3 regions of the Streptomyces sp. NPDC045955 genome follow, and region 3 is predicted to be linked to each of the others. Evidence: riboswitches for the same ligand, from Rfam matches in the RefSeq annotation. Region 3 holds a riboswitch; each other region holds the start of a gene.
What was found. A riboswitch is a leader RNA that binds a small molecule or an ion and turns the genes downstream of it on or off. The one in region 3 is predicted to bind cyclic di-AMP.
Positions count from the first base shown of each region.

Region 1: linked by a shared signal. The riboswitch ahead of AC07F0_RS09455 (transglycosylase SLT domain-containing protein) and the one ahead of AC07F0_RS18420 (M23 family metallopeptidase) in region 3 are both predicted to bind cyclic di-AMP.
Region 2: linked by a shared signal. The riboswitch ahead of AC07F0_RS33380 (M23 family metallopeptidase) and the one ahead of AC07F0_RS18420 (M23 family metallopeptidase) in region 3 are both predicted to bind cyclic di-AMP.

Region 1 covers NZ_JBWKKY010000004.1:78,901-82,164, forward strand. The annotation lists gene AC07F0_RS09445 (GNAT family N-acetyltransferase) at 1-22, opposite strand, end outside; gene AC07F0_RS09450 (HAD family hydrolase) at 194-1,042, shown strand; gene AC07F0_RS09455 (transglycosylase SLT domain-containing protein) at 1,006-1,785, opposite strand; cyclic di-AMP (ydaO/yuaA leader) riboswitch at 1,789-1,962, opposite strand; gene AC07F0_RS09460 (polyprenyl synthetase family protein) at 2,470-3,264, shown strand, end outside.
Region 2 covers NZ_JBWKKY010000022.1:101,948-105,211, reverse strand. The annotation lists gene AC07F0_RS33385 (aldo/keto reductase) at 1-362, opposite strand, end outside; gene AC07F0_RS33380 (M23 family metallopeptidase) at 484-1,515, opposite strand; cyclic di-AMP (ydaO/yuaA leader) riboswitch at 1,527-1,683, opposite strand; tRNA gene AC07F0_RS33375 (tRNA-Met) at 1,972-2,045, opposite strand; gene AC07F0_RS33370 (dihydrofolate reductase family protein) at 2,204-3,264, opposite strand, start outside.
Region 3 covers NZ_JBWKKY010000008.1:119,778-123,041, reverse strand. The annotation lists gene AC07F0_RS18425 (GntR family transcriptional regulator) at 1-288, opposite strand, end outside; gene AC07F0_RS18420 (M23 family metallopeptidase) at 476-1,261, opposite strand; cyclic di-AMP (ydaO/yuaA leader) riboswitch at 1,275-1,438, opposite strand; gene AC07F0_RS18415 (M16 family metallopeptidase) at 1,629-3,017, opposite strand; gene AC07F0_RS18410 (M16 family metallopeptidase) at 3,014-3,264, opposite strand, start outside.

The sequences.
Region 1 (3,264 bases), on a different contig from region 3:
CACGAACACGCCCACTGCTCAACCCGACCCCCCGATCAAGTCCCCCCTGGACACATGGAAGGTACCGCCCGAGACGGCCCTGACGGTAGGTAGCGGACCATGTTGTTGCCAACTGGTGCAGAGGCCTTCAACCGGGCAATCGGCATGCGCCGTACGATGAAACGAAGGGGCGCGTTGTCCGTATTCTCTGATCATGGCCGCACCCCTCGCATATTCACTCATCGCCACCGACCTGGACGGGACGCTGCTGCGCGGCGACGACACCCTGTCCGACCGGTCCCTCGCCGCGCTCACGCGGGTGGTGGACGCCGGTGCCCGGCACCTCGTGGTGACGGGCCGGCCGGCGCCGAGAGTGCGGCCGCTCCTGGACGACCTCGGCTGTACGGGGCTCGCGGTGTGCGGACAGGGCGCGCAGGTGTACGACGCCGGCGCGGACCGGCTGCTGTGGTCCATCACCCTGGACCGGGAGCTGGCGGAGACCGCCCTGGGCAAGATCGAGGCCGAGGTGGGGCAGGTGTACGCCGCGGTCGACCAGGACGGGGTCGACGGCCTCACCCTCATCGAGCCGGGCTACCTCATGCCGCACCCGACCCTGCCGGCGGTGCGGGTCGAGCGGCGCGACGACCTGTGGGGCGAGCCCATCAGCAAGGTGCTGCTGCGCCATCCCCACCTGTCGGACGACGAGTTGGCGGCGACGGCCCGCTCGGTGGTCGGTTCACTCGCGACGGTGACGATGTCGGGGCCCGGCACGGTCGAGCTTCAGCCGTGCGGCATCACCAAGGCCACCGGCCTGGCGCTGGCCGCCGAGCACCTGGGGCTGCGGCCTGCGGACACCCTCGCCTTCGGGGACATGCCCAACGACATCCCGATGTTCGACTGGGCCGCCCACGGCATCGCCATGGCCAACGCCCATCCCGAACTCAAGGCCGTGGCCGACGAGATCACGCTGTCGAACGAGGACGACGGCATCGCCGTCGTCCTCGAACGACTGCTGGACGGGACGGCTCAGTACGGGCCGTTGACGTTGTCGATCGAGCCGTAGCGGGCCGCCGCGTAGTTGCAGGCCGCCGTGATGTTGGCGACCGGGTCGTACGGGTCGAAGGAGGTGCCGGGCACGTGGTAGGCGGCGAAGGTCGGGTCGATGACCTGGAGCAGACCCTTGGACGGTGTGCCCTTGGCGGCGTTCGAGTCCCAGTTGTTGATCGCCTGGGGGTTGCCGGACGACTCGCGCATGATGTTGCGGTAGATGCCGTCGTACGAACCCGGGATCCCCTTCTGCGCCATGATGTCCAGCGCCTCGCGGATCCAGCCGTCCAGGTTGTTCGCGTAGGTCTTCGCGGCGGCCTGGGTGGCCTGGGCGACGCCGCCGGCGGGCTTCGCGGCCGGCTTGGCGGGGGCGGAGGACTTGGTCGCAGTCCTCTTCCCGGCGTCCGCCTTGGCCGTCTTCACCGTGAGCTTCAGACCCGGGTGGATCAGCCGCGGGTCGTCGCCGACGGCGGCGCGGTTGTCCTTGTAGAGCTGCTTCCAGCCGCCCGACACGTCGTACTTGTCCGCGATGCGGGCGAGCGAGTCGCCCTTGGTGACGGTGTACGTGAGGGACTTGGCCGTCTTGGCCGCCTGCGGCACGGACTGCGAGACGGTGGGTGCGCTCTGGGCCGGCTGGGCGGCGCCGGCCTGCGTCGCGCCGATCAGCGGCAGGGCGAGGGCCGCTCCGCCGGTGCCGGCGGCCATGAGACGACGGGTGAACTGACTGGTTCTGGGGCGACGGTGCTTGCCTCGGGGCATGGCGATGTTCCTCTCCGGCGCCTGCGAGGTGAGCTGTCGGGTTCGGGCCGGGAGGTGCCCGGCCGCGTACGGCGCTGTGTGCCGTACGCGGCTTCACCCCGAGCCGTTCCGCTACGCGGACCGGCGACGTACCTGGGTCCCCCGCTCCTGCCCTGCGTGAGTGAGTGGGTTCGTGTGGGGTGTCCGGGCGGTGGCAGGATTCGGCGTCCGCCGGACAGGCCCGGAACGTATGCGAGAGCACATGTCGGGAACAAGCACCGGAGTCACATATCGAGCGGTTGACCTTGGTCAGGGGTGTATGGGGCACTTGATCCTTTGCTGAAGCCAAGGCTCAACTTGCGTGCGGCGGAAGGAGGTACGGGTCGGTGCCGGAGTGGGATGTCATAGGGGATAACGTGATTCAACTCACTGATCACAAGTCCGTGGGGCAATGTGCACCTAGGGGGATTCACTTATCCAATGCCGCAAATCGCACATAGCTCGCTATCGCCTGGTAAGTCGATAAATGTCTGCTCTTATGAGCTGATCGAAAACATTGCGGTCGTGATCGGATACCACCCGGCCTGTAACCCTGGGCGCTGGCGGTGATCGAAACGTGACCGGATACGCTGACTCGAGTGATGGCAGCGACCTATCGACAATCCGCGTAATCACCGGCAGACACCAGCAGACAGGAGACCCCTCGTGACCGACGTCGGGCCGTTCGGGCTGAGCGTGCGGGACCAGGCTCTGGAAGCCGATGTCCAGGCCGGGATGGCGGCTGTCGAGGAAGGCTTGCTCGAGGCCACCAAGAGTGAGGTGCCCTTCATCACGGAGGCCGCCCAGCACCTGGTCCGGGCCGGTGGCAAGCGGTTCCGTCCGCTGCTCGTGATGCTCGCCGCCCAGTTCGGCGATCGGTACGCGCCCGGGATCGTGCCGTCGGCCGTCGTCGTGGAGCTGACCCACCTCGCCACGCTGTATCACGACGACGTGATGGACGAGGCCACCGTGCGGCGCGGGGTGGCGAGCGCGAACGCCCGCTGGGGCAACTCCGTCGCGGTCCTCACCGGGGACTTCCTCTTCGCTCGCGCCTCGCACATCCTGGCCGACCTCGGCCCGGAGGCGGTGCGGGTGCAGGCCGAGGCGTTCGAGCGGCTGGTGACCGGGCAGATCCTGGAGACGGCCGGACCGCAGGACGGCCGTGACCCGGTCGAGCACTACCTGGACGTGCTGGGCGGCAAGACCGGCTCGCTGGTGGCGGTGTCGTGCCGGTTCGGCGCGATGATGTCCGGCGCCGACGACACGGTCGTGGACGTGCTGACCCAGTACGGCGAACGGCTCGGCGTCGCCTTCCAGCTCGCGGACGACGTCCTGGACATCGCCTCCGACTCCCACGAGTCCGGCAAGACGCCCGGCACCGACCTGCGCGAGGGCATCCCCACGCTGCCCGTGCTGCGGCTGCGCGAGCGCGCGGCCCGGCTCGGACTCGCGGAGGACATC
Region 2 (3,264 bases), on a different contig from region 3:
AGGTCGATGTAGTCGGTGCCGAGGCGCCGCAGGGAGGCGTCGGCGGCGGCCTTGATGTTGGCGGCGGACAGGCCCTGGAACTCGGGGTGCTGGCTGACCTTCGTGGCGACGACGACGTCCGCGCGGTTGCCGCGTGACGTCAGCCACTTGCCGAGCACGGTCTCGGACTCGCCGCCCTGGTTGCCGTCCGCCCACGCCGAGTAGACGTCGGCCGAGTCGACGAAGTTGCCGCCGGCGGCGGTGTACGCGTCGAGGACGGCGAACGACTGTGCCTCGTCCGCGGTCCAGCCGAAGACGTTGCCGCCGAGGGCGAGCGGGAAGACCTCGAGGTCGGAGGAGCCGAGCTTGCGAAGAGAAGTCATGTTCCGTGTCAACGGCCGTGCGGGGGAGGCTGATTCCACGGCTGACGCGAAACTCCCGTAAACGGCCTCGCACGAAACCCCCGCAAGGAACCCCGCACGAGACCGGAGACGCCGCCGTCGCTCAGACGTTCAGGCCCTTGCCCCGCAGCCACGCGAGCGGGTCGATGCCGTTGCTGGACCCACCGGTGTGGACCTCGAGGTGCAGATGCGCACCGGTGACGTTGCCGGTCGCGCCCACGCGGCCGATGACGTCGCCCGTGCTGACCTTCTGGCCGACGCTGACGCCGATGGACGACTGGTGCGCGTACCAGATCTCCGTGCCGTCATCGAGGGTCAGGACGGTCTTGTAGCCGTACGAGCCGTTCCAGCCCGCCTCGGTGATGGTGCCGCTGTGCACCGCCTTGATCGGCGTGCCCGTGGGGGCGGCGAAGTCGAGGCCGGTGTGGTAGCCGGAGGACCAGTAGGCGCCGGCCTGACCGAAGGTCGAGGTGATGGTGTACGCGGAGGTCGGCAGCGTGTACTGCTTGGCGAGGGCGGCGAGCCGCTCGGCCTCGGCCTTCTTCCGGGCCTCCTCCTCCGCCTTCTTCTTGGCTTCGGCGGCCTTGGCCTTGGCTTCCTGCTCGGCCTTGGCGGCGGCCTCCGCGGCCGCCTTCCGGGCGGCTTCGGCGGCGTCCTGCGCGGCCTTGGTCTCGATCTGCTCCTGCTGGTGCTCGACCTGCGCCATGATCCGGGCGCGCAGTGCCTCACCGGCGCCGGAGGTGCCCTGCTCGGTGTCGGTGGACGCCGTGGCGAGGTCGCTGAGCGGGGTGGCGGAGCCTTCGGGGGTGTCGTCGTCCGAGATGAGGGAACCCACCGAGGGAAGGTCCGCAACGGAGATCGACACGGGCGGCTTGCCGGTCTGGGCGCTGGCCATGCCGCCCGCGCCCACGGCGGCGATGACGCCGACGCCGAGGACGGTGGAGCTGCGCGCGAGGCCTCCGCCGCGCTGCTTGGTGACGCGATGCCGGCCACGGATGGGGCGGATGGACTCCGCGGTGGGGTTCCATTCCTGGAACGGGCCCTCGTCGGTGTGGTGACCGCCGTAGCCGAAAGTTTCGGTGTCGCGCTGGTTCGGCGCGGACGGGGCCGCGGGGGCAGGCCGGTTGGACGCCACGTGGGCGTACTCCTTTCCTTCCTTCTCGCCTACCGGGTTAGCTGACGGGTTCGGAGCAGGAAGGTCTCCTACGCGCGTATACCGGCCGTGCTTCCACGGCGGCATCCGCCCGATTCACCCCAAGTGGTGGTTCCCCGGTTCCTTTTCAGGATTCGGCGCGTGCGCACGGAGCCGCCTTCTGTGACGGCTGGGACGACCGCGCTGCGTTATCGAACGTTAATAGAAGCGCGGTGGGTATTCCAGCGATTCCGCTTGATCATTAACCTTTTTCACGCGGACCAACCTCCCACGACCGGCCCAAAACGGGCGAGTTGACCGCCACGCAAGTGACTCACGGGCTTTGACGGTGCGTCAGTTGTCATGCGGAGCGGCTTGATTCACTCACCGACAGTAATGAAGAACCCAGGAAAACACCGAGGGCCGGAACCCTTTCGGATTCCGGCCCTCGGCCTTCAGTAGCGGGGACAGGATTTGAACCTGCGACCTCTGGGTTATGAGCCCAGCGAGCTACCGAGCTGCTCCACCCCGCGTCGTTGTGACTCCAGTGTACGCCATCCGCGGGACCGCTCGCGCACACCCGGTGCTCAGCGGCCCGGGTCGCCCGTCCGCGCTGTCGTAGCGGCCCTGGAGGCAGCGCGACCCGCGAGGCGGCCAGGCCGCAGGATCCGTTGGGCCGATCGGCCCGAGCTCAGTGCGTCAGGTGGCGGTTCGGGGCCTTGGCGCGCTCCTCGTGCTCCGGGAGGACGAGGACCTCCACTCCCCCGGCCGCCAGCAGGCCACTGCCGTCGGCGTCCGCCACGAAGGTGTCCGGCTCGCGCCAGGCCGTGACCACGCGTCGTACGCCCGCGTCGAGGATCAGCCGGGCGCAGGGTGCGGGGCGGGAGGCCCGGCGGGCGCAGGGCTCCAGGCTGCTGTAGACCGTCGCGCCGGCGAGCCTGGGGTCGGCCGGGTCGAGCTTGGCCAGGGCCGCCTCCTCGGCGTGCACGAGCGGGTCGCCGCCCTCACGGGAGTGGCCGCGGGCCAGTTCGGTGCCGTCGGCCGCGACGACCACCGCGCCGACACTGAACGCCGTGTCCGACGGCGGGCACTGTGCGGCCAGTTCGCAGGCGAGGGCCAGCCAGTGGTGATCGGCGGCGGCGGGCAGGGGGCCGGTGCCGGGGGCGGTCGGCTCGTAGCGCATGAGGACCACGTCCTCGATCCGCCGGGTCTCCAGCAGCCGGAGCCGGCCGGACTGGTAGCCGCCGGGCCCGAAGAGGCGGGGTGCCCCGGGGTCGCCGACGAAGAGGGGGGCGAGGACCAGCTGGAGTTCGTCGGCCAGGCCCTGCGTGAGGAGCTGGGTGTGGATCAGGCCGCCACCCTCGACCATGAGGCGTCGTACACCCCGGACGTCGTGCAGGTGGGTGAGGAGGCGCCGCCAGTCGAGGTCGGCGCCGAGCGGGACGACGTCGGTGGCATCAGGAGCAGCGCCGTCGGTGGCATCGGTGGCGAGGCCGAGGGCACGGGCGCGTTCGGCGCCCTTGTCGGTGGTGTAGAGGACCTTCTGGCCGCCGGTGTGCCAGAACTGTGCCGCCGGGTCGAGGTCACCGGAGCCGCTGACCGTGACCTTGAGGGGGTACTCCGGCAGGCCGGCTGCCGTGCGGGCGGCTCGCCGCTCGGGTGAGTTGACCAGCAGGCGCGGGTTGTCGGCGCGGACGGTGCCGGCGCCGATCAGGATGGCGTCGACGGACGCCCGGACCTCGTCGACCCGGT
Region 3 (3,264 bases):
GCGGCGCTGGGCGGCGCGGGCCGCGCCGAGCGGCTCCAGCAGCAGCCGCATCTCCAGCAGGTCGGCCGCCTCCTGCTCGGTGGGTTCGGCGACGCACGCGCCCGCGTGCCGCCGGGTCACCACGAAGCCCTCGGCCTCCAGGGTGCGCAGGGCCTCCCGGACCGGGACGCGCGAGACACCGTAGCGGCGGGCGAGGAGTTCCTCGGTCAGCCGGCCGCCGCGTTCGTAGACACCCGCGACGATGTCGTCCCGGATGGCCGTGCACACCGAGTGCGCCGGAATGCGCATGACCGACCTCCGTTTAATCCCCGTGAAACGTCGACTAGTGACACGTGTTCCGTGACTCTATTGCAATGAGCCGGAATTTCCGACGGCAGACCGGAATCCAGGGATATTTTTTGGACAGCCGGGCGTCACAAACGCAGAAAGCCCCGGCTCGGGGAGCCGGGGCCTCGGGAAGCGGAGTGGTACGCCGTCAGACGCTCACGCCGTGCGAGCGGAGGTAGGCGACCGGGTCGATGTCGGAGCCGTACTCGGGGCTCGTACGGGCCTCGAAGTGCAGGTGCGGGCCGGTGACGTTGCCGGTCGCGCCGGACAGGCCGATCTGCTGGCCGGGGGTGACCTTCTGGCCCACCGAGACGCCGATGGACGACAGGTGGCCGTACTGGGTGTACGTGCCGTCGTTCATCTTGATCACGATCTGGTTGCCGTAGGAGCCGCCCCAGCCGGCCTCGACGACCTCTCCCATGCCGACCGCGTGGACGGAGGTGCCGTTGGCGGCGTGGAAGTCGATGCCGGTGTGGCTGCCGGAGGACCACAGGCCGCTGCTGGCCTGGTAGCCGGTGGAGACGTACGAGCCGGAGATCGGGGGCACGAAGGTGTTGAGGCGCTTGCGCTCGGCCTCGCGGGCGGCGCGTTCCTTGGCCTCGCGGGCCTTCTCGGCGGCTTCCTTGGCCTCCTTGGCCGCCTCGGCGGCCCGCTCACGGGCGGCCTCCTCGGCCTTCTTCTTGGCGGCGGCTTCCTCGGCGGCCTGCTTCTGGGCGGCGGCCTGGGCGTCGATCTGCTGGGCAACGGTGTCACCCATGGTGACGACGGGGGTGAGGCCGGTCTGCTCGACGGCGGGCTCGGCGGCGAAGGCCGGGGCGGCCACGGTGCCGATGACACCGGTGGTGGCGAGGGCCGCGACGCCCGCCGCGCGGGCCGTGCCGCGCTGCATCCGGCTGGGACGACGATGCTTCCCGGTGGCGCGGGTGAACGCCATGGAGTGCCTGGTCCTTTCCTTCCTTCTCGCCTACCGGGTTAGCTGACGGGTTCGGAGCAGGAAGGTCTCCTACGGACCCCCTCGCGGCTCGCGCGGGCGTCCGATTCACCCCAGGGACTGCGGTGGGTCCCCGGCTCCCCTGGCTCGCGCCGTACGGGGACTCGGCGATGACTGTCCGGTGCCGCGGGTGCGGCGCACTGCCTGACGAACAGCCCGGACGAACCTAAGCGGGGCCACTTTCAATTCCCAAACGGATCCCGGTTTTTGTAGCGCATCCCACAGGGCAGACAGGCAACCTCCGCACCAATTCGGGCATAAAGGAGCCCTGGTGCCTTAGAAGACAACCAGGGCCCCTGCGCGCGTGCTCCTACTCGGCGGCGACGACCGAGACTTCACCGATGCCCAGGGCCTCGACCGGGCCCTTGATCTGCGCCGCGTCACCGACGAGCACGGTCACCAGTCGGTCCACCGGGAAGGCGCTGACGGCCGCCGCGGTGGCCTCCACGGTGCCGGTCGCGGCGAGCTGCCGGTACAGCGTGGCCTGGAAGTCGTCGGGCAGGTGCTGTTCGACCTGGTCGGCCAGCGTGCTCGCGACGGCCGCCGCCGTCTCGTACTTCAGCGGCGCCACGCCGACCAGGTTCTGCACGGCGACGTCCCGCTCCGCGTCGGTCAGCCCCTCGGCGGCGAGCGTGCGCAGCACCGTCCAGAGGTCCTGGAGGGCAGGGCCGGTGTTGGGCGTGTCCACGGAGCCGCTGATGGCGAGCATCGCGGCACCGGTCCCGTCCGGGGCGGACCTGAGGACCTGGCCGAACGCCCGTACCCCGTAGGTGTAACCCTTCTCCTCGCGCAGCACGCGGTCCAGGCGGGAGGTGAGGGTGCCGCCGAGGCAGTACGTGCCGAGCACCTGCGCGGGCCACACGCGGTCGTGCCGGTCCGGGCCGATGCGGCCGATCAGCAGCTGCGTCTGGACGGCGCCGGGGCGGTCCACGATGACGACACGGCCCGTGTCGTCGGCGGTCACCGGCGGCACCGGGCGCGGCTCGGCCGCGGAGCCGGTCCAGGCACCCAGCGTGTCGCCGAGCAGGACGTCGAGGTCGATGCCGGTGAGGTCGCCGACGACCACGACCGTGGCCGTGGCGGGCCTGACGTGCCTCTCGTAGAAGGCGCGTACGGCCGCGGAGTCGATCGCCGCGACCGTCTCCTCGGTGCCCTGTCGGGGCCGCGACATGCGCGAGTCCGCCGGGAACAGCTCCTTGGAGAGCTCCTTGGCGGCACGGCGGGCGGGGTTGGCCAGCTCGTGCGGGATCTCGTCGAGGCGGTTGCGGACCAGCCGCTCGACCTCGCTGTCCGCGAACGCGGGGGCCCTCAGGGCGTCGGCGACCAGGCCGAGTCCCTTGGCGAGCCGGGAGGCCGGCACCTCCAGGCTGAGCCGGACGCCGGGGTGGTCGGCGTGCGCGTCGAGGGTGGCACCGGCGCGCTCCAGCTCGGCGGCGAAGTCCTCGGCGGAGTGCTTGTCGGTGCCCTCGGAGAAGGCCCGGGCCATGATCGTGGCCACGCCGTCGAGGCCGGCCGGCTCGGCGTCCAGGGGGGCGTCCAGCAGCACCTCCACGGCGACGACCTGCTGGCCGGGGCGGTGGCAGCGCAGGACCGTCAGGCCGTTGCCGAGCGTGCCGCGCTCGGGGGCCGGGAAGGCCCACGGCTTGGCCTCGCCCGCCTGCGGCTGGGGGTGGAAGTCCATCGTGGCGAGCTCGGTCACTTGGCCGCCTCCTCGTTCTCGTTCAGGGCCGCGGCTGCGGTGTCCTCGGTGGTGTCGGCGTCCTCGGCGGTCTCCGCGTCGCCCGTCTCGCCGGCGACGGGCTCGTAGACGAGCACCGCGCGGTTGTCGGGCCGCAGGCGGGCCTTGGCGACCTCCTGGACCTCCTCTGCCGTCACCTCCAGCACGCGCTGCACGGCGGTCAGGGCGAGCTGCGGGTCGCCGAACAGGACGGCGTACCGGCACAGTT